DNA from 3 places in the Streptomyces sp. NBC_00075 genome. Region 2 is predicted to be linked to each of the others. Evidence: riboswitches for the same ligand, from Rfam matches in the RefSeq annotation. Region 2 holds a riboswitch; each other region holds the start of a gene.

Region 1 (10,468 bases), 5.7 Mb from region 2:
TCGCGGGCGGCGGTTGTCGAGGAGTTGTGCGAGGTCGACTTCCCGGTCTGGGCGGCCGAGGTCGAGGCGGCGATGGCTGCGGCGGAGGGGCCCGAGGGCAAGGTCGAGGCGTATGTGCGTCGGCAGCTCGCGCTGGTGGGGGATCGGCGGCATCGGGCTGTCGTGGCGATCTCGGCGAGTGAGCTGGATGCGGGGGCCCGGGAGAAGATCCGGGCCGCGCACGGGGGGCTTGTCGCGATGGTGGTCGAGGCGTTGCGGGACGTCGGGCATGCGGAGCCTCGGCTGGCCGCGATGTTGCTGCAAGGGGTTGTCGATGCTGCCGTGCGGCGGATCGAGTTCGGGGTTGCCGAGGATCCTGCGGTGATCACGGATGCGGCTGTGGGGATGGCTCTGCGGGGTGTGCGGGGCTGAGGTTGGGGTGGCTGGGGTCGGGGAGTCGCTTGCCCGCGCTTGCGGGGTGCCGCCTGCGCCCACCCGTGCCGCCCCTAGCGGCACGCATGCCCGCAGGCTGGGCGGCGGCGCATGCCCGCAGCTATGTCGGCAGCGGTACGCCCTGTACCGGTAGGAGGCGTGAGGGGCCCCTGCGTACCAGCCATGGGGGCAGGAGTGTGAGCGGGTCCAGGTAGGTGTTGCCCCGCAGCAGGCCCCAGTGCACGCACGTCGTCGTGCAGTGGCTGCCTCCCGTCTCCACCGTGCCCACCACCTCGCCCGCCCTCACCTCCGCTCCCTTCCTCACCGCCGCCGTCACCGGTTCGTACGTTGTTCGTAGGGGCGGAGTGCCTGTGCCCGTAAGTTCCACCGAGACGACTCCTCGGCCTGCCACCCGGCCCGCGAAGTGCACTCGGCCCGGGGCCACCGCCCGGACCGGGGCACCCGTCGTTGCCACCAGGTCCACGCCTCGGTGGCCCCTCGCGTAGGGCGTCGGGGGTGGTTCCCAGGCCCGTAGGACCAAGGGGCGGGTGCCCACCGGCCAGGTGCGGGCGATCGTGGGGGTGGGCGGGGGCTCCGGTGCGAGGGGGCCGGGATCTGCGGCTCCCTGTGCCGTCGACGTCGTCAGTGTCAGTAGTAGGCCCACGGTCCAGCACGCTCCTCGGTTCGCTCGCATGGGGGGAGAGTGGCGCGATTCGCGGTGGTTCGTTCGGGGCTGTGGAGTACTGACCGGTTGTGGACAACGGCGTCACCCGGGGCCTCGCGGGTCCCGTACACTTCCTTTGGCGATCCGGGTCACCGGGTCGACTTCGCACGCCCCGACATCAGGCCCCGTATGGAGTCGGTGTCAGCGCCTCTCGGTCCCTCGCGGCAAGGCGCAATCGGGCGTCAGGCGCGGGTGCCGGCCGGTACCCGCGGCACAACCGAGAAACACAAGGAGAACGGCCATGGCCGTCGTCACGATGCGGGAGCTGCTGGAAAGCGGCGTCCACTTCGGTCACCAGACCCGTCGTTGGAACCCGAAGATGAAGCGGTTCATCTTCACGGAGCGCAACGGCATCTACATCATCGACCTGCTCCAGTCGCTGTCGTACATCGACCGCGCCTACGAGTTCGTCAAGGAGACCGTCGCCCACGGCGGCACGGTCATGTTCGTCGGCACGAAGAAGCAGGCGCAGGAGGCGATCGCCGAGCAGGCGACCCGCGTCGGCATGCCCTACGTCAACCAGCGCTGGCTGGGCGGCATGCTCACCAACTTCTCGACCGTCTACAAGCGTCTGCAGCGCCTCAAGGAGCTCGAGCAGATCGACTTCGAGGACGTCGCCGCGTCCGGTCTGACCAAGAAGGAGCTTCTCGTGCTCTCGCGCGAGAAGGCCAAGCTGGAGAAGACCCTCGGTGGTATCCGCGAGATGCAGAAGGTGCCCAGCGCCGTCTGGATCGTGGACACCAAGAAGGAGCACATCGCCGTTGGTGAGGCCCGGAAGCTCAACATTCCGGTCGTCGCGATCCTCGACACCAACTGCGACCCCGACGAGGTCGACTACAAGATCCCGGGCAACGACGACGCGATCCGCTCCGTCACCCTGCTCACCCGCGTGATCGCCGACGCTGTCGCCGAGGGCCTCATCTCCCGTTCCGGCGTCAACACCGGTGACAAGGGCGAGAAGGCCGTCGCCGAGCCCCTCGCCGAGTGGGAGCGCGACCTCCTCGAGGGCGAGAAGAAGGCTGACGACGCCGAGGCGCCCGCCGCCGAGGCCGCTGCCGCTGAGGCCCCCGCCGAGGCTCCGGTCGAGGCCGCTGCCGAGGCCGAGGTCGCCGCTGAGGCCCCCGTCGAGGCTCCCGTCGCCGAGGCTCCGGCCGCGGACGCCGAGCAGGCCTGACCCTCACCCCTTCGGGTTGTTGACGGCGGGGGCACCTCCATCGGGCCCCCGCCTTCGATCCGTAGATCTTTCAGACTTCGAGAGAGACTCCGAGAATCATGGCGAACTACACCGCCGCCGACGTCAAGAAGCTCCGTGAGCTCACCGGCGCCGGCATGATGGACTGCAAGAAGGCGCTGGACGAGGCCGAGGGCGATGTCGACAAGGCCGTAGAGGCCCTGCGCATCAAGGGCCAGAAGGGCGTCGCCAAGCGCGAGGGCCGGTCCGCCGAGAACGGCGCCGTCGTCTCCCTGATCGCCGACGACAACACCTCCGGTGTCCTCGTCGAGCTGAAGTGCGAGACGGACTTCGTCGCCAAGGGCGAGAAGTTCCAGGCTGCCGCCAACGCGCTCGCCGAGCACGTCGCCAAGACGTCCCCGGCCGACCTGGAGGCGCTGCTCGCCTCCGAGATCGAGCCCGGCAAGACGGTTCAGGCGTACGTCGACGAGGCCAACGCCAACCTGGGCGAGAAGATCGTCCTGGACCGCTTCGCGCAGTACGCGGACGGTTTCGTACTGGCGTACATGCACCGCACGATGCCCGACCTGCCCCCGCAGATCGGTGTCCTCGTCGAGCTGGACAAGCCCAACGCCGACGTCGCCAAGGGTATCGCCCAGCACATCGCCGCCTTCGCGCCGAAGTACCTCTCCAAGGAGGACGTGCCGGCCGAGGTCGTCGAGACCGAGCGCCGTGTCGCCGAGGAGACCACCCGCGCCGAGGGCAAGCCCGAGGCCGCTCTGCCGAAGATCGTCGAGGGTCGCCTCAACGGCTTCTTCAAGGACGCCACGCTGCTCGGCCAGCCGTACGCCCTGGACAACAAGAAGTCCGTCCAGAAGGTCCTGGACGAGGCCGGTGTCACCCTGAAGCGCTTCACGCGCATCAAGGTCGGCATCTGAGTCCGTACCGCGATCGACGCGCGGCCCACGTAGGCATGCCTATAGGGTCGACGGCAGTCACGCGCGTACGCCGTCACGCACGCGCGCGTGGCGGACGACAGCAGATCTGACGAGGAGGCCATTGCCGAGCATGGGATGCGATCGACACCCCACCGGCAGTGGCCTTCTTCGTATGTGTGACACGTGAAGAGGCGAGATTCTCCATGACCACCAAGGCCCAGAAGAGCGAAGACGGCAAGGTACGCGGCCGGTTCATGCTGAAGCTGTCCGGAGAGGCCTTCTCCGGTGGCGGGGGCCTGGGCGTCGACCCTGACGTGGTGCACAAGATTGCCCGCGAGATCGCGGCCGTCGTGCGCGACGGCTCGCAGATCGCCGTCGTCATCGGCGGCGGCAACTTCTTTCGCGGCGCGGAACTCCAGCAGCGCGGCATGGACCGCGCGCGTTCGGACTACATGGGCATGCTCGGCACCGTCATGAACTGCCTCGCCCTCCAGGACTTCCTGGAGAAGGAGGGCATCGACTCGCGGGTGCAGACCGCCATCACCATGGGACAGGTCGCCGAGCCGTACATCCCGCTGCGCGCCGTACGGCACCTGGAGAAGGGCCGTGTGGTCATCTTCGGTGCGGGTATGGGCATGCCGTACTTCTCCACCGACACGACCGCCGCACAGCGCGCCCTGGAGATCGACGCCGAGGCGCTGCTGATGGGCAAGAACGGCGTGGACGGGGTCTACGACTCCGACCCGAAGACCAACCCCGAGGCCGTCAAGTTCGACTCGCTCGGCTACGGCGAGGTCATCACCCGGGACCTCAAGGTCGCCGACATGACCGCGATCACGCTGTGCCGCGACAACAAGCTCCCGATCCTCGTCTTCGAGCTTCTGACCGAGGGCAATATCGCGCGGGCCGTCAAGGGTGAGAAGATCGGCACTCTCGTCGGTGAACACGCCAGCCGGGACTGACCGGGTATCAGCCCTGCCCGGGGACGGACCCTGAGCGGGGGATGGACAATGGCCTGCCGGTCGGGAACCGTGCAGGAAGAAGACGCGACGCAGCCGGCCGCCGACCTGACAGAGCACAGCGAACCGCAGCCGGGCCTACTCAAGACACGCAGGAGCAAGTGGTGATCGAAGAGACCCTCCTCGAGGCCGAGGAGAAGATGGAGAAGGCCGTCGTGGTCGCCAAGGAGGACTTCGCCGCGATCCGCACCGGTCGTGCGCACCCGGCGATGTTCAACAAGATCGTGGCCGACTACTACGGCGCGCTGACGCCGATCAACCAGCTGGCCTCGTTCTCCGTGCCCGAACCGCGCATGGCCGTGGTGACCCCGTTCGACAAGAGCGCGCTGCGCAACATCGAGCAGGCGATCCGCGACTCCGACCTCGGCGTCAACCCGAGCAACGACGGAAACATCATCCGCGTGGTGTTCCCCGAACTCACCCAGGAGCGACGCAAGGACTACATCAAGGTCGCCCGGACCAAGGCCGAGGACTCCAAGATCTCGATCCGGTCCATCCGCCGCAAGGCCAAGGACGCCATCGACAAGTTCGTCAAGGACGGCGAGGTCGGCGAGGACGAGGGCCGCCGCGCGGAGAAGGAACTCGACGACACCACCGCGAAGTACGTCGCACAGGTGGACGAGCTTCTCAAGCACAAGGAAGCGGAGCTTCTCGAAGTCTGATGAACGACTCTTCCTGGGGGGCGCCGCCACACGCCGGGTACTGGGGGCCGTCCGACGGGGGGCCTGTCCAGGGGGCTGCCCCGGCGGGTCCCGCGTACGATGCGCACCACGCGCAGCAGACTCGCCCCATGCCCATCGTGCCCGACGTACCCGCACATGGCGGGGACCAGGATGACGACCGGGGGGCCGCTCGGCCGGGCGGCCCCTTGTTCCGCGACGAGACGCCACAGGCGCAGCCCCACGGGACGGTGCCGCAGAAGCCGGATTCCATGCCCACGCCCGACGACGCCGCCCAGCCCGCCCCCGCCCCGCAGAAGAAGAGCGCGGGCCGGGACCTGGGCGCGGCCATAGGGGTCGCCATCGGGCTCGGTGCGGTGATCCTCGCGTCGCTGTTCGTCGTCAAGGCCGTCTTCGTCGGCGTGATAGTCGTCGCCGTCGTGGTGGGCCTGTGGGAGCTGACGTCCCGGCTCCAGGAGCGCAAGGGCATCAAGGCACCCCTGGTGCCGCTCGCGCTCGGCGGGGCCGCGATGGTCGTCTCCGGATACGTCCGGGGTGCCGAGGGCGCGTGGGTCGCGATGGCGCTCACCGCGCTCGCGGTCCTGGTCTGGCGTATGACGGAACCACCGGAGGGCTACCTCAAGGACGTCACGGCGGGCGTCTTCGCGGCCTTCTACGTCCCGTTCCTGGCCACGTTCGTCGCGATGATGCTCACCGCCGACGACGGTGCGCAGCGTGTCATGACGTTCCTGGTGCTGACCGTGGTCAGCGACACCGGCGCGTACGCGATCGGCTGGCGCTTCGGCAAGCACAAGCTCGCCCCGCGCATCAGCCCCGGCAAGACCCGCGAGGGCATGCTGGGAGCGGTCGTCTTCGCGATGGTGGCGGGCGCGCTGCTGATGGAACTGGCGATCGACGAGGGCACCTGGTGGCAGGGCCTGCTGCTGGGCCTCGCGGTCGCGGTCAGCGCCACGCTCGGCGACCTCGGCGAGTCCATGATCAAGCGGGACCTGGGCATCAAGGACATGGGCACGCTGCTGCCGGGCCACGGCGGGATCATGGACCGGCTGGACTCGTTGCTGCCCACGGCACCCGTGGTGTGGCTGCTGTTCGTCGCCTTCGTGGGTTGAGGGCGGTCGGAATGTTCCAGTACGGTCCGGGTTTCCTGTGAAACACCTGAGTCGGTCTGAAACCACCCCTTTCGAACCTAAGATCGACTTCAGTGTGGTCGATGTGTCCGGAAGGGGTGGCGTGCATGTGGGGGCGTAGTCGTGCCAGACGCGAGCGGCAGGCCGAGGGGCTGGCCGCTGTCACCGGTCCCGTCGAGGCGGCCGACGCTGCTCATCAGGCGCTGCTGGAGCTGAGCCGGGAGATGCGCGGCGAGCTGGCGCGGCTCGAAGCGCTGCTCGACCGTGGCGACGGCGTGCCCTCGGACACGATCCGGGAGCAGACGCTCGGCGCGGTGACCGTCTTCGCCGACCTGGACGGCGTGTCCCGGCAGTACCAGGAGATCCGTACGGCAACCGTCGAGGCGGCCGAGCACGGCGTCGAGGTGGCCGCTCCCTGGCTGGCGGCGCTCGGGGAGCACACCGGGTCGATGACCGAGCTGGGGGAGACGTTCTCCGGGGTCGGCGAGTCCCTGGCCTACCTCCGCGAACGCACCGAGCGGCTGCGCGCCGACCTGGTCCCGCTGCGGGAGGGGGCCCACGAGGCCCTGCGTGCCGCCCAGGACGAGCTGGCCGCCGCCGAGGGCGCCGACGGCTGGCACACCTGGCAGACGGCCCTCACCGCCCTGGCCACCCGACTGACCGAACTGGACGGCGGCCACGTCGTACCGACGGCCCGCCGCAAGGTCAGCGACCACTACCGCGAGCTGGAGCGAGAGGTGGCGGAGCTGCGGGGGGCGATGGCGGCGGCGCCTCGGTGAGGGCGTCCCAGCTCTGCTGAGCCGGCCTTTTGCGCATGCTTCGGGGGTTGTCCACAGGGCGGCGAGGGGCTGTCCGGATGTCTGCGACACTGGTATGGCCATGCCTAAGCCCGGAGAACTCACATTCGTCGCCCCGCGCGGAGCCCAGAAGCCGCCGCGGCATCTTGCCGATCTCACGCCCGCAGAGCGTAAAGAGGCCGTTGCCGCGATCGGTGAGAAGCCGTTTCGTGCCAAGCAGCTCTCGCAGCACTACTTCGCGCGCCTCGCGCACGACCCGACCGAGTGGACGGACATCCCGGCCGCCTCGCGCACCAAGCTCCAGGAGGCGCTGCTTCCCGAGCTGATGACGGTCGTGCGGCATCTGTCGACCGACCAGGAGACCACCCGCAAGACCTTGTGGCGGATGGTCGACGGGACGCTCGTCGAGTCGGTGCTCATGCGGTACCCGGACCGGGTGACCATGTGCATCAGCTCGCAGGCGGGGTGCGGGATGAACTGCCCGTTCTGCGCGACCGGTCAGGCGGGTCTCGACCGGAATCTGTCCACCGCCGAGATCGTGCACCAGATCGTGGACGGGATGCGTGCGCTGCGGGACGGGGAGATTCCCGGTGGTCCCGCGCGGCTCTCCAACATCGTCTTCATGGGCATGGGTGAGCCCCTCGCCAACTACAAGCGGGTCGTCGGTGCCATCCGTGCGCTGACCGACCCCGAGCCGGACGGGCTCGGGCTGTCGCAGCGGGGGATCACCGTCTCGACCGTCGGGCTGGTGCCGGCCATCAACCGGTTCTCCGACGAGGGCTTCAAGTGCCGGCTCGCGATCTCCCTGCACGCCCCCGACGACGAGCTGCGCGACACCCTCGTACCCGTCAACACACGGTGGAAGGTGCGGGAAGTCCTCGACGCCGGGTGGGAGTACGCGGCCAAGTCGGGGCGCCGGCTGTCCATCGAGTACGCGCTGATCCGGGACATCAACGACCAGGCCTGGCGCGGTGACCGCCTCGGGCGGCTGCTCCGGGGCAAGCCCGTGCATGTCAACCTGATCCCGCTGAACCCGACTCCGGGGTCCAAGTGGACCGCCTCGCGGCCCGAGGACGAGAAGGCGTTCGTCGAGGCGATCGCCGCCCACGGCGTGCCCGTGACCGTTCGGGACACCCGGGGGCAGGAGATCGACGGGGCATGTGGCCAGCTCGCGGCCACCGAGCGGTAGTCTTACGTCGTACCTACATATCTTCATATTCCGACAGGGGAGCGCCACAGCGCTGAGAGTGCGGGACAGACCGCAGACCCTCTGAACCTCGCCCAGGTCATTCTGGGTAGGAAGTTCGGTCATCACTCAAGCTGTTGCGCCCTGCCCGGGAACCCTCCATGAGGTCCCGGGCAGGGCCGCGTCTCTTCCTGGTCATCCCAGGAGGAAGAGTTCAGTGCATTCCGTGAGCATCACCGAGCAGGTCACGGCCGTGGTCGTCGGGCTGGGGCTCGTCACGCTGGCCGCGTGCGGGTCCGAGGACGGCGGCAGCGGGTCGGCGACGGAGTCCAAGACCGTCACCCTCGTCAGCCATGACTCGTGGGCCGTGTCGAAGGACGTTCTCGCCGCCTTCGAGAAGCAGTCCGGGTACACCGTCAAGGTCCTCAAGGACGGCGACGCCGGGCAGGCCGTCAACAAGGCGATCCTGACCAAGGACAACCCGCAGGGCGATGTCTTCTTCGGCGTCGACAACACCCTGCTCTCCCGCGCGCTCGACAACGGGCTCTTCCAGTCGTACGAGGTGAAGGACGCCGACGCGATCCTGCCCGCGTACCGGGCCGACGAGGACAAGCACCGGGTCACGCCGATCGACACCGGGGACATCTGCGTCAACTACGACAAGGCCTGGTTCAGCGAGCACAAGCTGACCCCGCCCGAGACGTTCGACGATCTGATCAAGCCCGCCTACAAGGACCTCCTCGTCACCGAGAACGCCTCCACCTCCTCGCCGGGTCTCGGCTTCCTGCTCGGCAGCGCCGCCAAGTACGGCGACGACGGCTGGACCGGCTACTGGAAGAAGCTCCAGGCCAACGGCGTCAAGGTCGTCGACGGGTGGGAGCAGGCCTACAACGAGGAGTTCTCCGGGTCGGCCGGCGGCAAGAAGGCCAAGGGCGACCGGCCGCTCGTCGTCTCGTACGCCTCCTCGCCGCCCGCCGAGGTGATCTTCGCCGACCCGAAGCCGGCCACCGCCCCCACCGGGGTCGCGACCGGCACCTGCTTCCGGCAGGTCGAGTACGCCGGGCTGCTGAGCAACGCCAAGAACGCCACCGGCGGCAAGGCGCTGCTGGACTTCCTGGTCGGCAAGACCTTCCAGGAGGACATGCCGCTCAACATGTTCGTGTACCCGGTGCGGGAGGGCGCTCAGGTGCCCGCCGAGTTCACCGAGTACGGGCCGCAGGCCAAGGACCCGGAGACGATGGCCCCCGCGAAGATCGCCGAACACCGTGACCAGTGGGTCAAGTCGTGGACATCGCTCGTACTGAAGTAGCCCCGGATGCGGGTCCCGAGGCGGGTCCGGCGGTCGGGCGCGGGAAGGGTGTCGCTCTGCGCGGCGCCCTGCTCGTGCTGCCCGTCGTCTTCTTCGCGCTCTTCTTCGCCTATCCCGTCGCCGCCATCGTCGCGCGCGGTCTGCACGTCGACGGGGTCTGGCGGTTCGGGCAGATCGGGGAGGTGCTGGGGGACTCCGGTATCCGGCGTGTGCTTTGGTTCACCGCCTGGCAGGCGCTCGCGTCCACCGTGCTCACGCTGCTGATCGCGCTCCCCGGCGCGTATGTCTTCGCGCGTTTCGATTTCAGGGGCAAGCAGATTCTGCGGGCCGTGGTGACCGTGCCGTTCGTGCTGCCGACCGTTGTCGTCGGTACGGCGTTCCTGGCGCTGGTCGGGCGCGGCGGACTGCTCGACGAGCTGTGGGGCGTACGGCTGGACACGACCGTGTGGGCGATCCTGCTCGCGCACGTCTTCTTCAACTACGCCGTCGTGGTCCGGACCGTCGGCGGGCTCTGGGCGCAGCTCGACCCCGGGCAGGAGGAGGCCGCGCGGGTGCTCGGTGCCTCGCGGTTCGCGGCCTGGCGGCAGGTCACCCTGCCCGCCCTCGCGCCCGCCGTCGCGGCCGCCGCGCTCATGGTCTTCCTCTTCACCTTCACCTCCTTCGGGGTGGTGCAGATCCTCGGCGGACCGACCTTCGCCACCCTCGAAGTGGAGATCTACCGGCAGACCTCCGAGATCTTCGACCTCGGTACGGCCGCTGTCCTGACGATCGTCCAGTTCGTGGCCGTGGGCGCGATCCTCGCCGTGCACGCCGGAACGGTACGGCGGCGGGAGAGCGCGCTTCGGCTCGTGGCGCCGGAGACCACCTCGCGTCCGCCGCGTGGGCGGGGGCAGTGGGCGTTGCTGGGTGGGGTGCTGGTGAGTATCGCCCTGCTGCTCGTGCTGCCGCTCGGTGTTCTCGTACAGCGGTCGTTCGATACGCCTGGCGGGCCGGGGCTCGGCTACTACAGGGCGCTCACCAGTGACGACTCCGGGATCTTCCTCGTCGCGCCGATCGCCGCCATCGTGAACTCGCTCCAGTACGCCCTCGCCGCCACCGGCATCGCC
Region 2 (10,468 bases):
ATGTCGGGCGCGCTGGTGGCGGGGCTGATCGTGGAGGGACCGGACTTCATGGGCTCGCAGTGAGCCCATGAACGCGCCCCGACAGGGCAGCGGTCCTCAGAAGCGGTACTGCTGCTCGTCGTACCCGTTCCCGTGCGTCTGCCCGTTGCCGTTGCCCTGGCCGTCGCCGTTGTCCTGGTAGTACTGCTGCTCCGGCGGGAGTTCACCGCCGAACAGCGGGTCGTCGGTGTTGCGCTGCTGCGGGACCCAGACGCCGTTCCCCGGAGTCTCGCCGTAGCCGCCGTTGCCGTACTGGTCCTGGGTGTAGCCCTGCTGGCCGTACTGCTGCTGGTCGTAGCCGGCGTCGTACGAGGTGCCGCCGTAGCCCTGGCCGATGTACGGGTCGGAGTAGGCGGCGTACTGCTGCTGGCCCGAGGCGTCGTAGCCGTACTGCTGCTGGTCGTAGCCCGTGTAGCCGTCGTACCCGTAGTTCTGGTCGGTGCCCTGGGCCGCCGTCGCGTACGACTGGTCCTGGCCCGCGCCCGCGTAGGACTGGTCCTGGCCGGTCGCCGCCGCGTAGGCGGCATCGCTGTATATGCCGTACGAGCCGGTGTCGTCGGGGAGGGGCTGCGGTTCGTAGACGGCCGCGCTGTCGGCGGCCATGGGCCGGCCGGAGCGGGCCGGGGTGAAGACGTCGTCCCGGTCGTAGTCGCGGTCGAAGTCCTCGCTCTGGCGGTACGTTCCGGCACCGGTGTCGTAGGCGTCGTTCCCGAAGCCGTCGGCGGAGGTGCTGGGGAAGGCCGCGTCGGTGCCGTTGCCCGGCGCGTACGCGCCCTCGGACGCTTCGAGGTCGGAGACCTCCAGGCTCGGGTCCTTGTACTCCCCCTCGCCACGGTCCTTGTCCTTGCCGAAGCGGGCGAGGAAGCCCGGGCGACCCGCGACGGCCCAGCCGGCCGAGAAGCCGCTGCGGAACGACAGCGTGACGTAGGTCTGCCCGACCGCGAAGGCCGCGGCGCCCAGGCCGATGACCGGCACCGACGGGATGAGCACGCCGAGGACCACGCCGAGGAAGCCGACGAAGGCCAGCAGTCGCCAGCGCAGCCGCGCCTTGTACTGCAACAGCACTTCGCCGAGCAGCCACAGCGCGACGACGCCGAACGCGATGTAGAGGACCGTCCAGCCCATGTACGCCCCTCTCCCAGTGGCCGCTACGCAGTGTGTCGTACGCCGGTGCGGCCGGTCTAGGCCCGCTGTGGGTGGTGCAGACCCAGGTTCTCGTAGATTTCCAGCGATGCCGTGGAGTTGTTCAGCGTAATGAAGTGCAGTCCGGGGATTCCCTCGGCCAGCAGTCGCGCGCAGAACTCCGTGGCGAACTCGATGCCAATGGAGCGTACAGCCGCCGCGTCGTCTTTGGCTGTGAGGATCCGCTCTTTCAGAGCCGAGGGGATCGCCGCGTTGCTGAGCTGCGGCAACCGCTCCAGCATCCGCACGCTGGTCACGGGCATGACCTCGGGGATGACGGGGGTCGGACAACCCGCCGCCGCGACCGCGTCACGCAGCCGCAGATACGACTCCGGGTGGAAGAACATCTGGGTGATCGCGTAGTCGGCGCCGGCCCGGCACTTGTCAACGAAGTGCGTGACGTCCGTGTCCCGGTCCGGGGAGCGCGGGTGCGTCTCGGGGAAGGCCGCGACACCTACGCAGAAGTCGCCCGACTCCTTGATGAGGCGCACGAGTTCGGCGGCGTACGTCAGACCGCTCGGGTGCGGTACCCACTCGCCCATCGGGTCGCCGGGCGGGTCCCCGCGCACGGCCAGGATGTTGCGGATGCCCGCGTCGGCGTACTGGCCGATGATATTGCGCAGTTCGGCGATGGAGTGGTTGACCGCGGTGAGGTGGGCGACCGGGGTGAGCGTCGTGTCGGAGACGATCTGCTGGGTCTCCTTGACCGTGCCCGCGCGCGTCGACCCGCCGGCGCCGTACGTCACGGACACGAAGTCCGGGGCGACCGCCTCGACCCTCCTGAGCGCGTTCCACAGGTTCCGTTCGCCCTTGGGTGTTTTCGGCGCCGAGAACTCGAAGGAGAACGTGGTCTTGCCGGAGGCGAGCATGTCACGCACAGTGCGTGCGTGGTCAGTCCTGGTGGACGCGGTTCCGAGGGCCATACCCGAAGGTTAGTCAGGGGGCGGCGGTCCCCCAACCGGATGGCGGAAATTTGCCCCGGATTGTCGGGTTGTTGTCCACCCCTCGGACACCCTCGCGACGAACGTCTACGACGAACGCAGGCGCTTGGCGAACTCCGTCGCCGCCGCGCCCGGGTCGTCCGCCTCGGTGATCGCCCGTACGACGACGACCCGGCGGGCGCCCGCCTCCAGCACCTCGTCCAGATTGCCGAGGTCGATGCCGCCGATGGCGAACCAGGGGCGCTCGGTGGCCCGCCCGGCCGTGTACCGGACCAGGTCGAGGCCGGGGGCGTGGCGGCCCGGCTTGGTGGGGGTCGGCCAGCAGGGGCCCGTGCAGAAGTAGTCGACGCCCTCCTGGACGGCGGCTGCCGCGGCCTCGGACTCTGCGTGCGTGGAGCGGCCTATGAGCACGTCCGGGCCCAGGATCGCGCGGGCCGCCGGGACGGGCAGGTCGCCCTGGCCGAGGTGCAGTACGTCGGCACGGGCGGCGTGGGCGACGTCCGCGCGGTCGTTCACCGCGAGGAGCCTGCCGTGCCGGGCGCAGGCGTCGGCGAAGACCTGGAGGTGGTCCAGCTCCTCGGCGGCCTCCATGCCCTTGTCGCGCAGTTGCACGATGTCGACCCCGGCGGCCAGGACGGTGTCCAGGAACTCGGCGAGGTCGCCCTGGCGTCGGCGGGCGTCGGTGCAGAGGTAGACCCGGGCGTCGGCGAGCCGGGCGCGGGCGGTGCCGGCGTCGGCGGTCGCCCCGGGCACGGTGTCGGTCGTCTCGGGCATACGTGTGTCCCCCATGGGCGCACCCATGGGAGGTGTTCTCCCTGGGCGCGCCCCTGTGTGGCGGCGTACGGACCCTGCCCGCGCGCCGAACGGCTGGTCTGATCAGACGGCGAGCGCCTGGGCGCGGCGCTTCACCTCCGTGCCGCGATTCTCGCTGAGGGCCTGCGCGGGGGTGCCGGGCAGGCTGGGGTCGGGAGTGAAGAGCCACTCCAGCATCTCTTCGTCGGAGAAGCCGTCGTCCCGCAGGAGCGTCAGGGTGCCGGTGAGGCCCTTGACGACCTTCTGCTCGGTCCCGTCGATGAAGGCGGCGGGGACGTGCAGCGCGCGGTTCTCGCCACGGCGTACGGCGATCACTTGGCCCTCCTTGACCAGCTGCCGGACGCGTGTCACCTCGATGTCGAGGATTTCCGCGATGTCGGGCAGCGTGAGCCAGGCGGGGACGAGAGCATCGATCTTTGCGTCAATCTCGGTCACGGGACAAGCCTGCCATCCCGCACTGACAGTCGGAAGCCGGACCCCTCCGACCTGCGCCGTTACGGTCGCGTCGAGGCCGTGTCGAGCCGCGCCGCGCTATGCCGTGGCCGCCTTCATCGGCCGGGACGGGTCCCTCAGCGCCTCGGCGTCCATGAGAGCGCCCGCCTCGATCAGTCGGCGGCCCTGGGCCAGGTCCCGGGGGCGGCCCACGGCCAGCAGGGCGACCAGACGGCCCTCCAGCAGCCAGCAGACCGTCCAGGCGGGGCCGGTCGGGTCGCCGCGCCACAGGGTGGTGTCGGCGGAGCCGTGGTGGCCGACGTACTGGACGAAGCGGCCGAACTGCTCCGACCAGAAGTACGGGACCGGGTCGTAGACCTCGGGGGACTCCCCGATGATGTTCGCGGCGACCGTACGGGGGCCCTGGAGGGCGTTGTCCCAGTGGTGGACCAGCAGGCGTCGGCCGTACCTTCCCGAAGGGAAGGAGGCGCAGTCGCCGACCGCGTAGACGTCCGCCGCGGAGGTGCGCAGGTGGTCGTCGGCGACGACCTCCCGGTGCTCCCCCAGGGCGATCCCCGAGTCCGCCAGCCAGGCCGTGGCCGGGCGGGCCCCGATGCCGACGACGACGGCATCCGCGGGCAGCCGCGCGCCGTCGTCGAGCACCACCGCGCCGGGCTCGACGCGGGCCACGCGCGCGTGGGTGCGCAGCGAGGCGCCGCTGTCGGCGTACCAGGCGGCCATCGGCGCGGCCACCTCGGCGGGCAGGGCGCCCGCGAGCGGCCGGTCGGCGGCCTCGACGACGGTGACGGCGCAGCCCGCCTCGCGCGCGGCGGTGGCGAACTCGGCGCCGATCCAGCCGGCCCCGACGACCACGATGTCGTGCTGGCGCGCGAGGACGGGCCGCAGCCGCTCGGCGTCGTCGAGGGTGCGCAGCAGATGCACTCCGGGGACACCCTCGGTGCCCGGCAGGCGGATCGGCTCGGCACCGGTCGCGAGGACCAGGGCGTCGTACGGGACGGGCCCGTCGGCGGTGTCCAGCTCATGTGCGCCGGGGCGGACGCCCAGCACCTCTCGCCCGAGCAGCAGTTCGATGCCGAGGGCCTCGAAGTCGACGTCGAAGGCGGAGCCCTCGGCCTTGCCGAGCAGCACGGCCTTGGACAGCGGCGGCCGGTCGTACGGCTGATGGGGTTCGGCGCCGATCAGGGTGACGGTGCCGGTGAACCCCTGCTCGCGCAGGGCCACCGAGGTCTGCACCCCGGCCATGCCCGCGCCCACGACGACCACGCGCCGCGGCTGCGACACACCCCGCGCGCCCTGTGCCTGCGTCTGCTCGCTCACCCGATCACCATAGACAACTGACAAATTGTCAGTCAGTGGGCGCGGTCCGTGACCTACTCCACACCCGCCCGCTCGACCTGCTCCACCACGCTCGTCCCGCTGCCCGGCCGCGACTCCCACTCCCAGGTCTCCGCCAACCGCAGCCGCCCGTCCGGCAGTTCGGTCACCTCGGAGACACAGTGGCCCGAGGACGTCGTCCCGTCCTGCTTCAGCTGCACGTACCGGAAGTCGAGCCGGTCGCCCTCCCGCGTCCCCACGAGATGGCCGCGTACGACGTCGCCGCCCGCGTACTCGGCCCAGATCTCGCCGTCCTTCTCGTGGTAGGTGAAGCGGGTTCGCGTGCCGACCTGGCCCGGTGCCTGGTCTTCGACCGGGGCGAGGACGAGACCGTCGAGCGAGCGGGGCATGGGCGGAGGCTCCCTTACACGTGCGGTGCACTGCGGGCTAGGGTGGCCAGCGTAAGCACTCGCGGGAGCCCGGACGGACCGGGCTGAGAGGGAGGCTGGCGGCCTCCGACCGTACGAACCTGATCCGGGTCATGCCGGCGAAGGGAGGGGCTGGACGCCCATGTCGCGTACACACACCTCGGACGTCGTTGTCGTCGGAGGCGGGATCATCGGGCTGGTGACGGCCTGGCGGGCCGCACAGCGCGGGCTGACCACGACCGTCGTGGATCCCGCGCCGGGCGGTGGGGCCGCGCAGGTGGCGGCCGGGATGCTGGCCGCCGTCACGGAACTGCACCACGGCGAACAGACCCTGCTCGGGCTGAACCTGGAGTCGGCCCGCCGTTACCCGGACTTCGTGGCCGAGCTGACCGAACTGACCGGCCGCGACCTCGGCTACCGCCGCTGCGGCACCCTCGCCGTCGCCCTCGACGCCGACGACCGCGCCGAACTGCGCGAACTGCACGCCCTGCAACGGCGGTCGGGGCTGGAATCGGAGTGGCTCTCGGGGCGCGAGTGCCGGCGCCTGGAGCCGATGCTCGCGCCGGGCGTGCGCGGGGGCCTGCGGGTGGACGGCGACCACCAGATCGATCCGCGGCGGCTGGCCGGGGCGCTGGTGGACGCGTGCGGGCGGGCCGGGGTGGTGCTGCGCCGGACGTGGGCCGAGCGGCTCGACGTACGGCGGGGGCGGGCCGTGTCGGTCCTGGACTCCGACGGCGACGAGTTGGCCGCCGGGTCGATCGTGCTGGCCGGGGGCAGCCTCAGCGGGCGGCTCGCGGGGGTCCCTGAGGCCGTGCTGCCGCCCGTACGGCCCGTCAAGGGGCAGGTGGTCCGGATGACCGTGCCGGAGCGGTACGCGCCGTTCCTGAACCGTACCGTGCGGGCCGTGGTGCGCGGCAGCCAGCTCTATCTGGTGCCGCGCGAGAACGGCGAGCTGGTCGTCGGGGCGACGAGCGAGGAGCTGGGCTGGGACACGACGGTCACGGCGGGCGGCGTGTACGAGCTGCTGCGCGACGCCCATGAACTCGTCCCCGGGATCACCGAGTTGCCGCTGACGGAGACGCGGGCCGGGCTGCGCCCCGGGTCCCCGGACAACGCACCGCTGCTCGGGCCGACCGCGCTGGAGGGACTGCTGCTGGCCACGGGCCACTACCGCAACGGTGTGCTGCTGACGCCGGTCACCGGCGATGCCCTGGCGCACGCGCTGGTCACCGGTGAACTGCCGGACGAGGCGCGGGCCTTCACACCCCGGCGGTTCGACACCGTACGCATGGAACGTATGGAGCAGCTCGTATGAATGTTCTGGTCAACGGCCAGCCGCGCGCGGTCTCCCCCGGTACCGCACTCGACGTCCTGGTCAAGTCCCTCACCGCGGCGCCCTCCGGAGTGGCCGCCGCGCTCAACGAAACCGTCGTCCCGCGCGCGCGGTGGTCGTCGACCCGCCTCTCCGAGGGAGACCGCGTCGAAGTCCTCACCGCCGTCCAAGGAGGCTGAGCCATGGCCGACGATCCGTTTGTCCTCGGTGGTACGTCCTTCACGTCCCGGCTGATCATGGGTACGGGGGGTGCGCCCAGCCTCGATGTGCTGGAGCGGGCGCTGGTGGCCTCCGGCACGGAGCTGACGACGGTCGCGATGCGGCGCGTCGATCCCTCGGTGCACGGGTCTGTGCTGTCGGTGCTGGAGCGGCTCGGCATCCAGGTGCTGCCCAACACGGCGGGGTGCTTCACCGCCGGGGAGGCCGTGCTGACGGCTCGGCTGGCGCGGGAGGCGCTCGGTACGGATGTGGTGAAGCTGGAGGTCATCGCCGACGAGCGGACGCTGCTGCCGGATCCGGTCGAGTTGCTGGACGCGGCGGAGGTGTTGGTGGAGGACGGGTTCACTGTGCTGCCGTACACGAACGACGACCCGGTGCTGGCTCGTAAGCTGGAGGACGTGGGGTGTGCCGCTGTGATGCCGCTCGGGTCGCCCATCGGGTCGGGGCTGGGGATTCGTAACCCGCACAACTTTCAGCTGATCGTGGAGCACGCGCGTGTGCCGGTGATTCTGGATGCGGGGGCCGGTACCGCGTCCGATGTCGCTCTGGCGATGGAGTTGGGGTGTGCGGGGGTGATGCTGGCGTCTGCTGTCACCCGGGCGCAGGATCCTGTGCTGATGGCGGAGGGGATGCGGTACGGGGTTTCTGCGGGGCGGTTGGCCTACCTGGCGGGGCGGATTCCTCGGCGGCACTTCGCTGCGGCTTCGTCTCCTGTTGCTGGGGTTGCCTGGTTGGATCCTGAGCGGCCTGGTTTTTAGGTGCCCTGGGTTTCACCCCCCTTGATTTCCCGCCCGCACCACCCGTTTCCAGCCCGTTAACCAGTGGACCTCTCCTGTGGGGGTTCTCGCCATCGGCGGCTGCGGGTGCGGTTCGGTGGCAGTCGGCTGCTCTCCGCTCGTGCGATCTGCGTCACAGGTCGGCTTCAGTCCCGCTGCTTTCCTGGGTGAAACCGTGGGCTTGTCAGTGTCTGCTCGTACACTCACCTGCGTGGATACGACCCTTCAGGACCCTCTCGTCGGGCAGGTGCTCGACGGCCGCTATCGCGTGGACGCGCGGATCGCGGTCGGCGGGATGGCCACGGTCTACCGGGCCGTGGACACCCGTCTCGACCGCGTGCTCGCCCTCAAGGTGATGCATCCGGGGCTCGCGGCCGACGTGTCCTTCGTCGAGCGGTTCATCCGGGAAGCGAAGTCCGTGGCCCGGCTCGCGCACCCCAACGTCGTGCAGGTCTTCGACCAGGGCGCCGACGGGTCGTACGTCTATCTCGCCATGGAGTACATCGCCGGGTGCACCCTGCGTGACGTGCTGCGCGAGCGCGGCGCGCTCCAGCCGAGGGCCGCGCTCGACATCCTGGAGCCCGTCCTCGCCGCGCTCGGCGCCGCACACCGGGCCGGGTTCGTGCACCGCGACATGAAGCCCGAGAACGTCCTGATAGGGGACGACGGGCGGGTCAAGGTCGCCGACTTCGGGCTCGTGCGCGCCGTGGACACGGTGACGAACACCACCGGTGCCGTCATGGGCACCGTCTCCTATCTCGCGCCCGAGCAGATCGAGACCGGCACCACCGATCCCCGGGTCGATGTGTACGCCTGCGGCATCGTCCTCTACGAGATGCTGACCGGCGACCAGCCGCACTACGGCGACTCCCCCGCGCTGGTGCTCTACAAGCACCTCCACGAGGACGTGCCGCCGCCGTCGGCCCTCGTACCGGGGCTGGCCTTCGAGCTGGACGAACTGGTCGCCCTGGCCACCGCGCGCAACGCCGACATCCGCCCGTACGACGCCGTGGCGCTGCTCGCGCAGGTCCTGGAGACACGTGGCTCGCTCGACGCCGAGCAGCTGGACGCCGTACCGCCGCAGGCCGTCGCCTCGGGGCACGACAACGCCGAGGACCTGACGAGCGTCATCCCGCGCGCGGTGTCGGTGCAGCGGGCCCTGAACGTGCAGCGGCCCCTGCCCGTCAACGAGGACGAACCCCCCGTCGACGAGCGGCGGTTCAACCGGACCAGCCGGCTGGAGTCCGTGGCCACCGCTCCCCCGGCGTCCGCCCCGCCCTCCCGGCGGGCCCCCCGGAGCCCGAAACGGCGTGCGCCGCTCGCCATCCTCGTCGCCCTGCTGCTCGTCCTCGGTGTGGGCGCGGGCGTCTGGTACATCAACTCCGGGCAGTTCACACAGGTCCCGGCGGTGCTGGCGCAGACCCAGGCGCAAGCCGAGGATCGGCTGGCGGACGCCGGACTCGACCTCGGGAAAGTCGACAAGGCCTACAGCGACACCGTGGAGCGCGGCACCGTCATCAGCACCGACCCTGACGTCGGCGCCCGCATACGGAACAACGACTCCGTGGACCTCATCGTCTCCCTGGGGCCGGAGACCGTGCCGGTGCCCCGGCTCGCCGGTTACCGCCTCGACAGGGCCAGGGCCCAGCTGAAGCGGGCCGGTCTGGAGCCGGGGCGGGTCACCCGGGAGTTCAGCGAGGACGTGCCCCTGGGTTCCGTGATCAGCACCGACCCTGATCCCGGCACCGAGCGGCGCGCGGGTTCCGCGGTCGCCCTCGTCGTCAGCAAGGGCAGCCCGGTGGAGGTCGCCGACGTCACCGGCGCGACCCTCGCCGACGCGCAGGCCGAGCTGGAGGAGGCCGGGCTCAAGGTCGAGGTCGCCACCGGAACCGTCGCCTCGGACGAGTTCGAGGCGGGGCAGGTCGCCGTCCAGTCGCCCGAGGGCGGCACGGAGGCGGCCGAGGGCGACACGGTCACGCTGACGATCTCCAAGGGCCCCGAGATGATCGAGGTCCCGGATGTCGTGGGCGACAGCGTCGCCGACGCCAAGGAGGCCCTGGAAGCGGCCGGGTTCCAGGTCGACGAGGACCGGGGGCTGCTCGGGCTCTTCGGCGACACCGTGAAGAAGCAGTCCGTGAAGGGTGGCAAGACCGCCGCCAAGGGGTCGACCATCACCATCACGATCCGCTGACCTCGGATCTGCGCCCCACCCGGGAGCGGGAGGGCAGCCCGCTCCCGGTCGACGTGTCCTGGCGACGGCAGCGCCGATCGCGGCGGCCACCATGGCGGACCCCCTGGCGGGGCCGCGATGGCGGGCGCCCCGAGAGGTCAGTGTCAGGCATCCGCCGACGGGAGGCGCCGCGTCGCGTGACACCCTGGCAGGGTGACCAGCAAGCAGCTCCGCAACCCCGTCGGCGGCCATGTTCCCGTGGCCGGCGGTCTCCACTCCGTCGGCCTGTCCTACGCCCGCGACCTCCTGGCCGAGACCGTGCAGGTCTTCGTCGCCAACCCGCGCGGCTGGGCGACGCCCGTCGGCAGTCCCCGCCAGGACGAGGAGTTCCGCGCGGCCTGTGCCGAGGCGTCGATCCCGGCGTACGTCCATGCCCCGTACCTGATCAACTTCGGCTCGCACACCGAGGCGACCGTCGAGCGGTCCGTGGAGTCGCTGCGGCACTCGCTGCGGCGCGGGCGGGAGATCGGCGCGCTGGGCGTCGTGGTGCACACCGGGAGCGCGACGGGCGGGCGGGAGCGGTCCGTGGCCCTCCAGCAGGTCCGGGAGCACTTGCTGCCGCTGCTCGACGAGCTGACCCACGACGACGACCCGTTCCTCCTCCTGGAGTCGACCGCCGGGCAGGGCTCCTCCCTCTGCTCGCGCACCTGGGACTTCGGGCCGTACTTCGAGGCACTCGACGCCCATCCGAAGCTCGGCGTCTGTCTCGACACCTGCCACATCTTCGCGGCCGGGCACGA
Region 3 (10,468 bases), 2.8 Mb from region 2:
CCTTCAGGAAGATGTCGTTCGCCTCGGTCTCCCCGACCGTCACCCGCACACCCTCACCCGCGAATGGCCGTACGACCACGCCGTGCCGCTCGCACACCGCCGCGAAGTCCGCCGTGCGCTCCCCCAGCCGCAGCCACACGAAGTTCGCCTGGGTGTCGGGCACCGTCCAGCCCTGGCCGCGCAGCCCGTCGACCACCCGGGTGCGCTCGGACACCAGCGAACCGACCCGGCCGAGCAGCGCGTCCTCGGCCCGCAGCGAGGCCACCGCGGCGTCCTGCGCGAGCTGGCTCACCCCGAACGGCACCGCCGTCTTGCGCAGCGCAGCCGCCACCGGCTCGTGCGCGATCGCGAACCCGACCCGCAGCCCGGCGAGGCCGTACGCCTTGGAGAAGGTCCGCAGCACACAGACGTTCGGCCGGTCGCGGTAGAGCACGACCCCGTCCGGCACCTCGATGTCCCGCACGAACTCCTTGTAGGCCTCGTCCAGTACGACCAGCACATCGCTGGGCACCCGGTCCAGGAACCGCTCCAGCTCGGTCCGCCGTACGGCCGTACCCGTCGGGTTGTTGGGGTTGCAGACGAAGATCAGCCGGGTCCGGTCGGTGATCGCGTCCGCCATCGCGTCGAGGTCGTGCACGTCCCCGGGCGTCAATGGAACCTTGACAGACGTGGCGCCACTGATCTGCGTGATGATCGGATAGGCCTCGAAGGACCGCCAGGCGTAGATCACCTCGTCGCCGGGCCCACTCGTCGACTGGACCAGCTGTTGTGCGACGCCGACCGAGCCGGTGCCGGTGGCGATGTGGGAGACGGGCACGGCGAAACGTTCGGCCAGCTCGTTCATGAGCCCCGTACAGGCCATGTCCGGGTAGCGGTTGAAGGCCCCGGCCGCGGCCGTCACGGTCTCCAGCACGCCGGGCAGCGGCGGGTACGGGTTCTCGTTCGAGGACAGTTTGTAGGCCACCGGACCGTCGGCCGCGGCCGGCCTGCCCGGCTTGTAGGTGGGGATACCCTCCAGCTCGGCGCGCAGCTTGGGGCTCGTCTCGCTCACCACAGTCCTCCTCGTGACCACCAGCTACCAATGCTCCTCACCTTATGAGGATTCGGCGCCACCAGGTACGGGTCGGTCGTGTCCGGAACGCAACCCCACCTGTCACACAGGCATCAGGGGTACCACCGTACAAAGTTGTACGAATTAGGGGGCGCATCGCGCCTTTCGGCACGCGCCGGTGGCTCACGCCGTGGCGCGCATCCCTCGTAGAGGTGAGTTGAGACCTCTTCGAAACATCGGTCACTTGGCAGGCCTATGCGCGCGGACAAGTCACGTAGGGCAGTAATATCGTTCAACTGACTTTCTTTCTAAGGCAGTTGATGAGTTTTGACCATGCAGAAACGTGCCTGTCAACGGCTGCATATGCGTCCGCACTACCCCACCGCATGAGCCCTACTATCGGCTCGCCATGACAGCAGCAGGGAAGCACCAGGTGAGCCGCGCGGAGACAACCCGACGAGGCAGTCGGCCGGGACGGGCAGGCATCAGAGACGTGGCCGCCGCCGCCGGGGTCTCGATCACGACCGTCTCCGACGCCCTCAACGGAAAGGGCCGGCTTCCGGACGCCACCCGACGCCATGTCCGTGAGGTCGCGGACCGGCTGGGCTATCGCCCGTCGGCCGCGGCCCGAACCCTCCGTACCGGCAAGTCAGGACTGATCGGCCTGACCGTGACGACGTACGGGGATGAACCTTTCACCTTCACCGAGTTCGCGTACTTCGCGGAGATGGCCAGAGCCGCCACCTCGGCCGCGCTCGCCCGGGGCTACGCCCTGGTCATCCTCCCCGCGACCTCGCGCCACGACGTGTGGTCGAACGTCGCCCTGGACGGCACGGTCGTCATCGACCCGTCCGACCACGACCCGGTGGTCAGCGAACTCGTCCGGCAGGGCCTGCCGGTCGTCTCCGACGGCCGCCCTGCGGGCTCGCTCCCGGTCACCGCGTGGGTGGACAACGACCACGAGGCGGCCGTCCTGGGCATCCTCGACCACCTGGCCGCCGCCGGCGCCCGCCGGATCGGCCTCCTGACGGGGACCTCCACCGACACGTACACCCACCTCTCGACCACGGCGTACCTGCACTGGTGCGAGCGGGTCGGCCAGGACCCGGTGTACGAGTCCTACCCGGCGCACGACCCGTGCGCGGGAGCCGTGGCCGCCGACCGGCTGCTGGCCCGTCCGGACCGTCCGGACGCCGTCTACGGCCTCTTCGACCCGAACGGCACCGACCTGCTCGCCGCGGCCCGCCGCTACGGCCTGCGCGTCCCGGACGACCTGCTGCTGGTCTGCTGCAGCGAGTCCACGGTGTACGCCAACACCGAGCCGCCGATCACCACGCTCTCCCTGAAGCCGCGCCGCATCGGCACGGCGGTGGTCCAGCTCCTGATCGACGCCATCGAGAACGTCGATTCGGACCTGCCGGTCGAGCAGGTGATACCGACGGAACTGATCGTGCGGACGTCCTCGCAGCGCCGTCCGCCGCGTACGACGGTCAGTCCGCCGCGGTCGCCCGAGGAAGGCTGAGCCGGGAGCGGTGACGAGGGGCGGGGAACGTGGGCTTGTGCGGGGCGGGCTCCCGGGGAGCGGGGCCGTACGAGGGGTCGGCCCCGTAGGGGAATCGGGAGCCCGGCCCCGTTCAGGAACGCGGGCACCGGCCTCGGGACAGTTCACGGGCGCCGGTGTCATGATCGTACGAAGCGTCGGTGTCCGAGGGGTGGAGCAAAGTACGAAGCAGGGGAGTCCAGGGCGGCCCCGTACGGGAAAGCCCCTCCGAATCGGGGCGAAAGCCGCGGTGAACTGGGCTCCTTCGCCGATTCACCACCCCTGGGTCATCACATGGCGCGATCCGCATTCCTATGATGGGCCCACGACACCGCGGGCCGCTGCGACCAGGCAGTCCGATGCGGTGCAGATGCGGCGCGATGGTGGAGGGGTCGATGACTCAGGGGGCCGGTCAGGGACCCGAGGTGACGCGGACGGCGACGTCGCGCGACTTCCGGGTGCCCGCGTACGTCCATGAGACCGGTCCGTACGCCGACGGCACGGCCCCCGGCGACATCCCAGCCGGGACGGCCGACACCGAGGTCCAGGAGGCCGCGGAGGGCGTGCAGACCCTGCCGGACCTGGACGAGTATCCCGACGGGTACACGCCGACCCAGCGCGACCTGCCCGTCATCAACCGCGGTGACACGCTTCAGGTGACCGTCGACCCCGCCGACCTGGCCGCCGACGGCCCGGGACCCCTGTTCGTCGTCGGGGACGTCCACGGCTACCTCGACGAACTGGTGGGCGCACTCCAGGAGCAGGGCCTGATCGACAGCGAGTGCAACTGGTCCGCGGGCACCGCCCGGCTCTGGTTCCTCGGCGACTTCACCGACCGCGGCCCGGACGGCATCGGCGTCATCGACCTGGTGATGCGGCTGTCCGCCGAGGCGGCCGCGGCCGGCGGCTACTGCAAGGCCCTCATGGGCAACCACGAGCTGCTGCTCCTCGGCGCCAAGCGGTTCGGTGACACCCCCGTCAACTCGGGCGCGGGCACGGCCACCTTCCAGGCGGCCTGGCTGCTCAACGGCGGCCAGAAGACCGACATGGACCGGCTGCAGGACCACCATCTCCAGTGGATGGCCCGCCTCGACGCGATCGAGGAGGTCGACGGCCATCTGCTCGTGCACTCGGACACCACCGCCTACCTCGACTACGGCGACTCGATCGAGGCGGTCAACGACACCGTCCGCGAGACGATCACGCGCAACGACGCGGACGAGGTGTGGGATCTGTTCCGCAAGTTCACCAAGCGCTTCTCCTTCCGCGACGAGGGCGGTGCCGAGGCCGTACGCTCCCTTCTCGATACGTACGGCGGCACCCGCATCGTTCACGGCCACAGCCCCATCCCCTATCTGGTGGGCGAAGTCGGCACCGAGGACGACGGCGAGGACAGTTCCGGTCCGAACATCGAACATCCGCATGTCTACGCCGACGGACTCGCCATCGCGATGGACGGCGGCGTGACCATGGCCGGAAAACTGCTGGTCCAGGAACTTCCGCTGGATCTCTGACGGATATCCGGGCGTTCCTGGGGCAGGCGTCCCCCGGCGGTGAACCGCATCGGGCGGGGGACAGTCACACGGCAATTTCTTCAAACCCCCTGTCACCGCGCGCCGTCGCCGCTCTACCATCGGCTTATCCGTAGCAGGCTCCCCTCCGTTTCTGCCCGACGGCTCGTCAGCATGCCGAGCCCCAAGCCCTACGGAGCATCGGGGGATGCACATGAACAGCGTTCCGCAGCACCTGCTGAACGAGGACCGCCAGGAATACGAGCGGATCCTCGATGAGGCGCTGCGCTCCGCCCCACACCGCCCGGACCTGGCCGCCGTCGGTCAGCGGCTGAACCCCGAACAACTGCGCACCATGGCACTGAACGCCACGGCACTCATCACGGTCGCCGCGGCGGCCGAATACCAGCACTACGTGAAGGTCCGCGACGAACTGCGCCACCCGGCGCCGTCCAACCCGACCGTCCGCGGCACCGGCTCCACCGAGCCGGGCCCGAGCGCCATGGGGTTCGCCACCGGCATGGGCGAGGTCACCGCCGAGACCGCCGGGGCGGGCGCCGTCGCCGTCGTCGCGGTCCTGGCTCCCGTTCTCGCGGGCACGGCCGCGGCGATCTTCCTGCTCGTGGGCTACATCCTCAAGATGCTCGACCCCGAGCCGGCCTTCGCCAAGACCATGCTCACCACCGGATGGGTGTTCGGTGCGGTGACCGCGGCAGCGATACTCGTCGCCGCGGTCGGCCTGCTGCTCACCGCCCTGCGCAACAGCCCGGACCAGGAGGAGGCCGGGGCGTACGGCGAACTGACCGGGGAGGTGGCGCAGGCCAGGGAAGCCTGGCGCGAGGCCCTGCTGGAGCGCGGCATCCTGCCGTTCCTCCGCGAGGCCCTCGCCGACCCCGGTACGGCGGCCATGAACCGCAAACCGGCTCCGGAACCCACCACCGGCCGTATGCCGAACCTCGGCTACAACCGGCCCGGCTTCAGCAGCCCCGATGACGGCCCCACGAGGAGCCACCGCCCGAGCTTCACCAGCCCGGACTTCACCAGCCCCGACTTCGGAGGCCCGGACCACCCGCCGGAGTGACCGGCCGGTGGTCCGAGCGCAGGACTCAGGTGGAGCGGGCGGCAGCGAAGCCGCCTGACCACCTGGGCTTCCGCACAGCCCCCATGCCGGTGTCAGTCCGCGATCGGCAGATAGACCCGGTTGCCCGCGGCCGCGAACTCCTTCGACTTCTGCGCCATGCCCTGCTCGATCTCCACCGGTGTGCTGCCGTGTTCTCGGCGGATGTCGTGCGAGATCTTCATGCTGCAGAACTTCGGCCCGCACATCGAGCAGAAGTGGGCCGTCTTGGCGGGCTCGGCCGGCAGGGTCTCGTCGTGGAACTCGCGTGCCGTGTCCGGGTCGAGGGCCAGGTTGAACTGGTCCTCCCACCGGAACTCGAAGCGGGCGTCGGAGAGCGCGTCATCCCATTCCTGCGCACCTGGGTGCCCCTTGGCGAGGTCGGCTGCGTGGGCGGCGATCTTGTAGGTGATGACGCCGGTCTTGACGTCGTCACGATTGGGCAGGCCCAAGTGCTCCTTGGGCGTGACATAGCAGAGCATGGCCGTGCCCCACCAGGCGATCATCGCGGCACCGATGCCGGAAGTGATGTGGTCGTACGCAGGCGCGACGTCTGTCGTCAGCGGGCCGAGCGTATAGAACGGAGCTTCATCACAGATCTCCTGCTGTAGGTCGATGTTCTCCTTGATCTTGTGCATCGGGACGTGTCCCGGGCCTTCGATCATCGTCTGTACCTGGAAACGCTTCGCGATCGTGTTGAGTTCCCCCAGCGTCCGCAACTCCGCGAACTGTGCCTGGTCGTTGGCGTCCGCGATCGAGCCGGGCCGAAGGCCGTCGCCGAGCGAGTACGTGACGTCGTACGCGGCGAAAATCTCGCACAGTTCTTCGAAGTTCGTGTACAGGAACGACTCCTTGTGGTGCGCCAGGCACCACGCCGCCATGATCGAACCACCGCGCGAGACGATGCCGGTCTTGCGGTTCGCGGTGAGCGGTACGTACGCCAGGCGGACGCCCGCGTGCACCGTCATGTAGTCGACGCCCTGCTCGGCCTGTTCGACGACCGTGTCCTTGTAGATCTCCCAGGTCAGTTCCTCGGCCCTGCCGTCCACCTTCTCCAACGCCTGGTAGAGCGGCACCGTGCCGATCGGAACGGGGGAGTTGCGCAGCACCCATTCACGGGTGGTGTGGATATTGCGGCCGGTGGACAGGTCCATGACCGTATCGGCGCCCCAGCGCGTCGCCCAGGTCATCTTCTCGACCTCCTCCTCGATGGAGGAGGTGACCGCGGAGTTGCCGATGTTGGCATTGACCTTCACCAGGAACCGCTTGCCGATGATCATCGGCTCGATCTCCGGGTGGTTGACGTTGGCGGGCAGCACCGCCCGCCCGGCGGCGATCTCCTCACGGACCACCTCGGGGTCGATGTTCTCCCGGACGGCCACGAACTCCATCTCGGGCGTGATCTCCCCGCGGCGGGCGTACGCGAGTTGCGTCACCGCCTGTCCGGTCCGGCTCCGGCGCGGCTGCCGGGGCCTTCCCGGGAACACCGCGTCGAGGTTCCTGAGCCCGCCGCGCGGCGAGGTGTGCTTGATCCCGTCGTCCTCCGGACGGACGGGACGGCCCGCGTACTCCTCGGTGTCGCCGCGAGCGATGATCCAGTTGTCGCGCAGCGGCGCCAGCCCCCTGCGGACGTCGGTGTCGACCAGCGGATCGGTGTACGGGCCCGACGTGTCGTACAGCGTGACCGACTTCCCATTGGTGAGGTGCACCTGACGGACCGGCACCCGCAGGTCGGGGCGCGAGCCGCCGACATACCCCTTGTGCCAGCCGATGGACTTCCCGGCCTCCTGGGACGGTTCGCCCTGAAGGGGCTGTTCGTCCTGGCCGGAGGCAGGCGTGCGTACGTCCTTGATGGTCATGAGACCTACTCCCTACGCCGGCATTACCCGGTAACAGGTTCAGCGGTCGACGCAGCGGCTTCCGTCTGCCGATGTTTCATGTGAAACATCACTCGTTCCACATGTTCCACGTGAAACATCGCAAAGACGGAGGTCAGCGCCCTCTCAGCCCGGTGCTCCGAGCTCCCGCGTGTGCAAAGGTGCCTCCACGCTAGCGTCAATTTGGGCGAGGTGAACAGAGGGCCCCTGTCGTTCTTGCGATGATCGGGCGGTGACCACGACGCAAGGACCCCCGTACCCGCCCTCCGAGCCACCGCGCGGAAGCAGTGCCGGGCGCGCCTCCGGGCCGGGCAGCGGAAATGGCGACGACACCGGCCCGCAGCGCAGGTTCCGGCTGGGCGACGGCCCCGGCGGACCCGGTGGTGCGCCCGGAACCAGAGCCGGAACGGGCAGCGGCGCCGGCGGAGCGGCCGGACCGAGTGCCGGTCCCGGACACGGGCCCGGTCAGCGGATCGATCGCGGCTACGGGCCCGGATCGGGGGCGGGTCAAGGCGGCCGAACGGGCCCGGGCGGCCAGGGCCCAGGCCCCGGGTACGGAGCTGAGGGGCCCGGGACCGGTCAGTTCGGCCCGCTTCCCGTGTCCGGTGGCAGGCGAGGTCCTGGCGCCGGGGCAGGCGGTGGGCACGATCACGGCGCCGGCCCGGGACACGGCGCCGGCCCTGGGCACGGGCATGGTCCCGGTGACGGTCACGGTGGCGGGCCTGGCGGCAACTCCGGTGGTGTCCATGACCCCGGACAAAGTGGCGGGCACGGGGCAGGACCGGGTGGCGAGCATGGCGGCGGGCACGGACCCGGGTCCGACGACTCCCACGGGCCCGACGACAAGCACGGTTCCTCGCACGGCCACAGTCACAGCCATGGCCCGGCCGCCCCTGTCTCCATTCATCTGCGGAAGATCATCGGCGCGATCCTGATCCCCTTCGCCGCAGCGGTCGTGGTCGGGCTCGCGGTGCTGTGGCCCGGCGGCGCCCCGGCGCACGAGCGCACCGGCGTCGGCTTCGACCGGCAGACCCAGGAGGCGACGGTCACCAAGGTCGTCGCGGTGGACTGCAAGTCCGTCAACGCCTCGGGGGACACCCCGACCGGCGACACGTCCACCGCCGAGGGCTCCTCCGCGCAGCAGCAGGCGACCGGCGACTGCAAGAGGGCGACGATCCGGGTCGACACCGGTGACGACGAGGGCCGTACGTTCACGGAGATCGTCCAGCCGGACCAGTCACGGCAGTTGCACCAGGGCGAGAAGGTCGTGGTCGCCTACGAGCCCTCCGCGCCGAGGGACCTGCAGTACTCGGTCACCGATGTGAACCGCAGGCTCCCCATGGCCCTGCTGGCCGGCATCTTCGCGCTCGCCGTCGTGGTCGTCGGCCGTATGCGCGGTGTGATGGCGCTGGTCGCACTGGCCGTCAGCTTCATGGTGCTGACCTTCTTCATCCTGCCGGCGATCCTCCAGGGCTCGAATCCGCTGGTCGTGGCGGTCATCGGCGCCAGCGCCATCATGCTGATCGCGCTCTACATGTGCCACGGCCTCTCGGCCCGTACGTCCGTGGCGGTGCTCGGCACCCTGATCTCGCTGGTGCTGATCGGCGTCCTCGGCTCGGGGTTCATCGACTGGGCCGCGCTCACCGGCAACACGGACGACAACACGGGCCTCATCCATGGCCTGTATCCGTCCATCGACATGAGCGGCCTGCTGCTCGCGGGCGTCATCATCGGTTCACTAGGTGTCCTCGACGATGTGACGGTGACGCAGACATCGGCGGTCTGGGAGCTCCACGCGGCCAATCCGACAATGGGGTGGCGTGGGCTGTATCGCGCAGGCATCCGTATCGGGCGCGACCACATCGCGTCCGTCGTCAACACCCTCGTCCTCGCCTACGCGGGCGCCGCGTTGCCGCTGCTGCTGCTCTTCTCCATTGCGCAGAGCAGCGTCGGGACGGTCGCCAACAGCGAACTCGTCGCGGAGGAGATCGTACGGACCCTGGTGGGCTCGATCGGCCTGGTGGCGTCCGTGCCGGTGACCACGCTCCTGGCGGCCCTGATGGTCTCGGCCGACCGCCCGGGCACGGCGTCTCCGGCTGCGGAAGCGGCAACGGGGGCCGGGCCCGGAACTCCCGCGCCGGCAGGCGCGGGAGCAGGAGCAGGGGCGGCGGCCCAGTCGGCCCCGGCCCGCGCCGGGAAGGGCCGTCGCCGCAAGCACTGACGGAGGCCGGGCACACCGGCTCGCGTCTGCACCGACGTACGGCGGCCGGGCGCGCTTCTCCTCCCGGCGAGGAGGAGAAGCGTTACGTCACCGCCGGGGGCTCCGTCGCCGATCCGCTCAGCCGGCGCTCTGTTCCTCCGCCAGGATGCGGACCAACGCCTCGTCGAGGTGGGCGTCGAAGTCGGCGAGGGAACGCTCCTGCCCCAGCGGCACAAGCTTGTCCGTGCGGTCGAGGAACGCCACCAGCGGCGCCGCACCGGAGCGGAACAGCGCCTGGTCGCCGCCGACCTGAAGCCGGATCAGCACCTCGCCCAGGACATCCGCGTCGGCGGGCGAGATCCGCACATCTCCGTCCCCGCACGGCCGCCCCACGCCGTCGATCAGCAGCTCGCGCCCGAAGGCCCAGGTCACAGGGGCGTCGCCAGGCAAATGGAAGGTCAGCCGGACGGCATAGGGATCACAGGTCTCGTAGCGCAACTCCACCGGAATGCGGAAGGAGAGCTCCTCCGAGACAAGAAAGCTCATCATGACTTCTGCCTGCACCGACTCGCGCATCGCCTACCCCGTCACTTGCCGTGAACTGGCCTGGAATCATCGCTCTGATACTGCTCGCATCTTGCTGAAAGTACACGGTGGATCACAAGGAGTGAGTTTTCAGATACTGATAGAGATCGCAAGCGACCCGAGCAGTCTTCCGACCTCTGTTTGCAACTGCTGTGCCGCGATTAGCAGTCGATCAGCCTGGCTGGAAGGTAGAGAAATGGCCAAAGTGGCTGCCGTGGATCCGATGGTGATCGGAATCGCCGCGCAGACCGTCCCCAGCGCGTACTCCTGCCGCTCCACGACCACTTCCATCCGCCGCATCCGGTCGAGGCGGCGCAGCAGCGCGTGGCTGTCACGCACCGTGTAGGGGGTGACCGCCTGCACGGGGTGACGTTCGAGATGGTCGCGGCGGTCGTGCTCGTCCAACTGCGAGAGCAGGCACTGTCCGACGGCGTGTGCGTGTCCGGTTTCGCGGAAGTCCGCCCACTCCTCGACCGCCGGGTTGGCGGGGGTGTCGGAGACGCACATGACCTCGACCTCGCCGTCGCGGTACACCGCGTAGTACACGGGCACGCCGATCGCGTCCCGCCAGTGCGCGAGTGCGTCCA

The links. A riboswitch is a leader RNA that binds a small molecule or an ion and turns the genes downstream of it on or off. The one in region 2 is predicted to bind thiamine pyrophosphate.
Region 1: another riboswitch for thiamine pyrophosphate. It lies ahead of OG787_RS11700 (thiamine ABC transporter substrate binding subunit); the one in region 2 lies ahead of thiO (glycine oxidase ThiO).
Region 3: another riboswitch for thiamine pyrophosphate. It lies ahead of thiC (phosphomethylpyrimidine synthase ThiC); the one in region 2 lies ahead of thiO (glycine oxidase ThiO).

Annotation. Positions count from the first base shown of each region.
Region 1 is NZ_CP108243.1:2,778,330-2,788,797, reverse strand. Features, by position in the region: gene OG787_RS11745 (TetR/AcrR family transcriptional regulator) at 1-411, shown strand, start outside; gene OG787_RS11740 (M23 family metallopeptidase) at 533-1,105, opposite strand; gene rpsB (30S ribosomal protein S2) at 1,377-2,309, shown strand; gene tsf (translation elongation factor Ts) at 2,408-3,244, shown strand; gene pyrH (UMP kinase) at 3,448-4,206, shown strand; gene frr (ribosome recycling factor) at 4,368-4,925, shown strand; gene OG787_RS11715 (phosphatidate cytidylyltransferase) at 4,925-6,052, shown strand; gene OG787_RS11710 (hypothetical protein) at 6,178-6,849, shown strand; gene rlmN (23S rRNA (adenine(2503)-C(2))-methyltransferase RlmN) at 6,950-8,056, shown strand; TPP riboswitch at 8,082-8,187, shown strand; gene OG787_RS11700 (thiamine ABC transporter substrate binding subunit) at 8,280-9,362, shown strand; gene OG787_RS11695 (ABC transporter permease) at 9,338-10,468, shown strand, end outside.
Region 2 is NZ_CP108243.1:8,436,931-8,447,398, reverse strand. Features, by position in the region: gene OG787_RS37020 (phytoene desaturase family protein) at 1-63, shown strand, start outside; gene OG787_RS37015 (hypothetical protein) at 97-1,164, opposite strand; gene metF (methylenetetrahydrofolate reductase [NAD(P)H]) at 1,221-2,144, opposite strand; gene thiE (thiamine phosphate synthase) at 2,250-2,936, opposite strand; gene OG787_RS37000 (Rv2175c family DNA-binding protein) at 3,039-3,410, opposite strand; gene OG787_RS36995 (NAD(P)/FAD-dependent oxidoreductase) at 3,507-4,745, opposite strand; gene OG787_RS36990 (hypothetical protein) at 4,799-5,152, opposite strand; TPP riboswitch at 5,204-5,315, shown strand; gene thiO (glycine oxidase ThiO) at 5,313-6,485, shown strand; gene thiS (sulfur carrier protein ThiS) at 6,482-6,682, shown strand; gene OG787_RS36975 (thiazole synthase) at 6,686-7,480, shown strand; gene pknB (Stk1 family PASTA domain-containing Ser/Thr kinase) at 7,710-9,689, shown strand; gene OG787_RS36965 (deoxyribonuclease IV) at 9,882-10,468, shown strand, end outside.
Region 3 is NZ_CP108243.1:5,606,208-5,616,675, reverse strand. Features, by position in the region: gene hisC (histidinol-phosphate transaminase) at 1-1,051, opposite strand, end outside; gene OG787_RS24360 (LacI family DNA-binding transcriptional regulator) at 1,461-2,573, shown strand; gene OG787_RS24355 (metallophosphoesterase) at 2,972-4,105, shown strand; gene OG787_RS24350 (hypothetical protein) at 4,311-5,183, shown strand; gene thiC (phosphomethylpyrimidine synthase ThiC) at 5,276-7,078, opposite strand; TPP riboswitch at 7,071-7,257, opposite strand; gene OG787_RS24340 (YibE/F family protein) at 7,695-9,317, shown strand; gene OG787_RS24335 (SsgA family sporulation/cell division regulator) at 9,435-9,872, opposite strand; gene OG787_RS24330 (IclR family transcriptional regulator) at 9,972-10,468, opposite strand, start outside.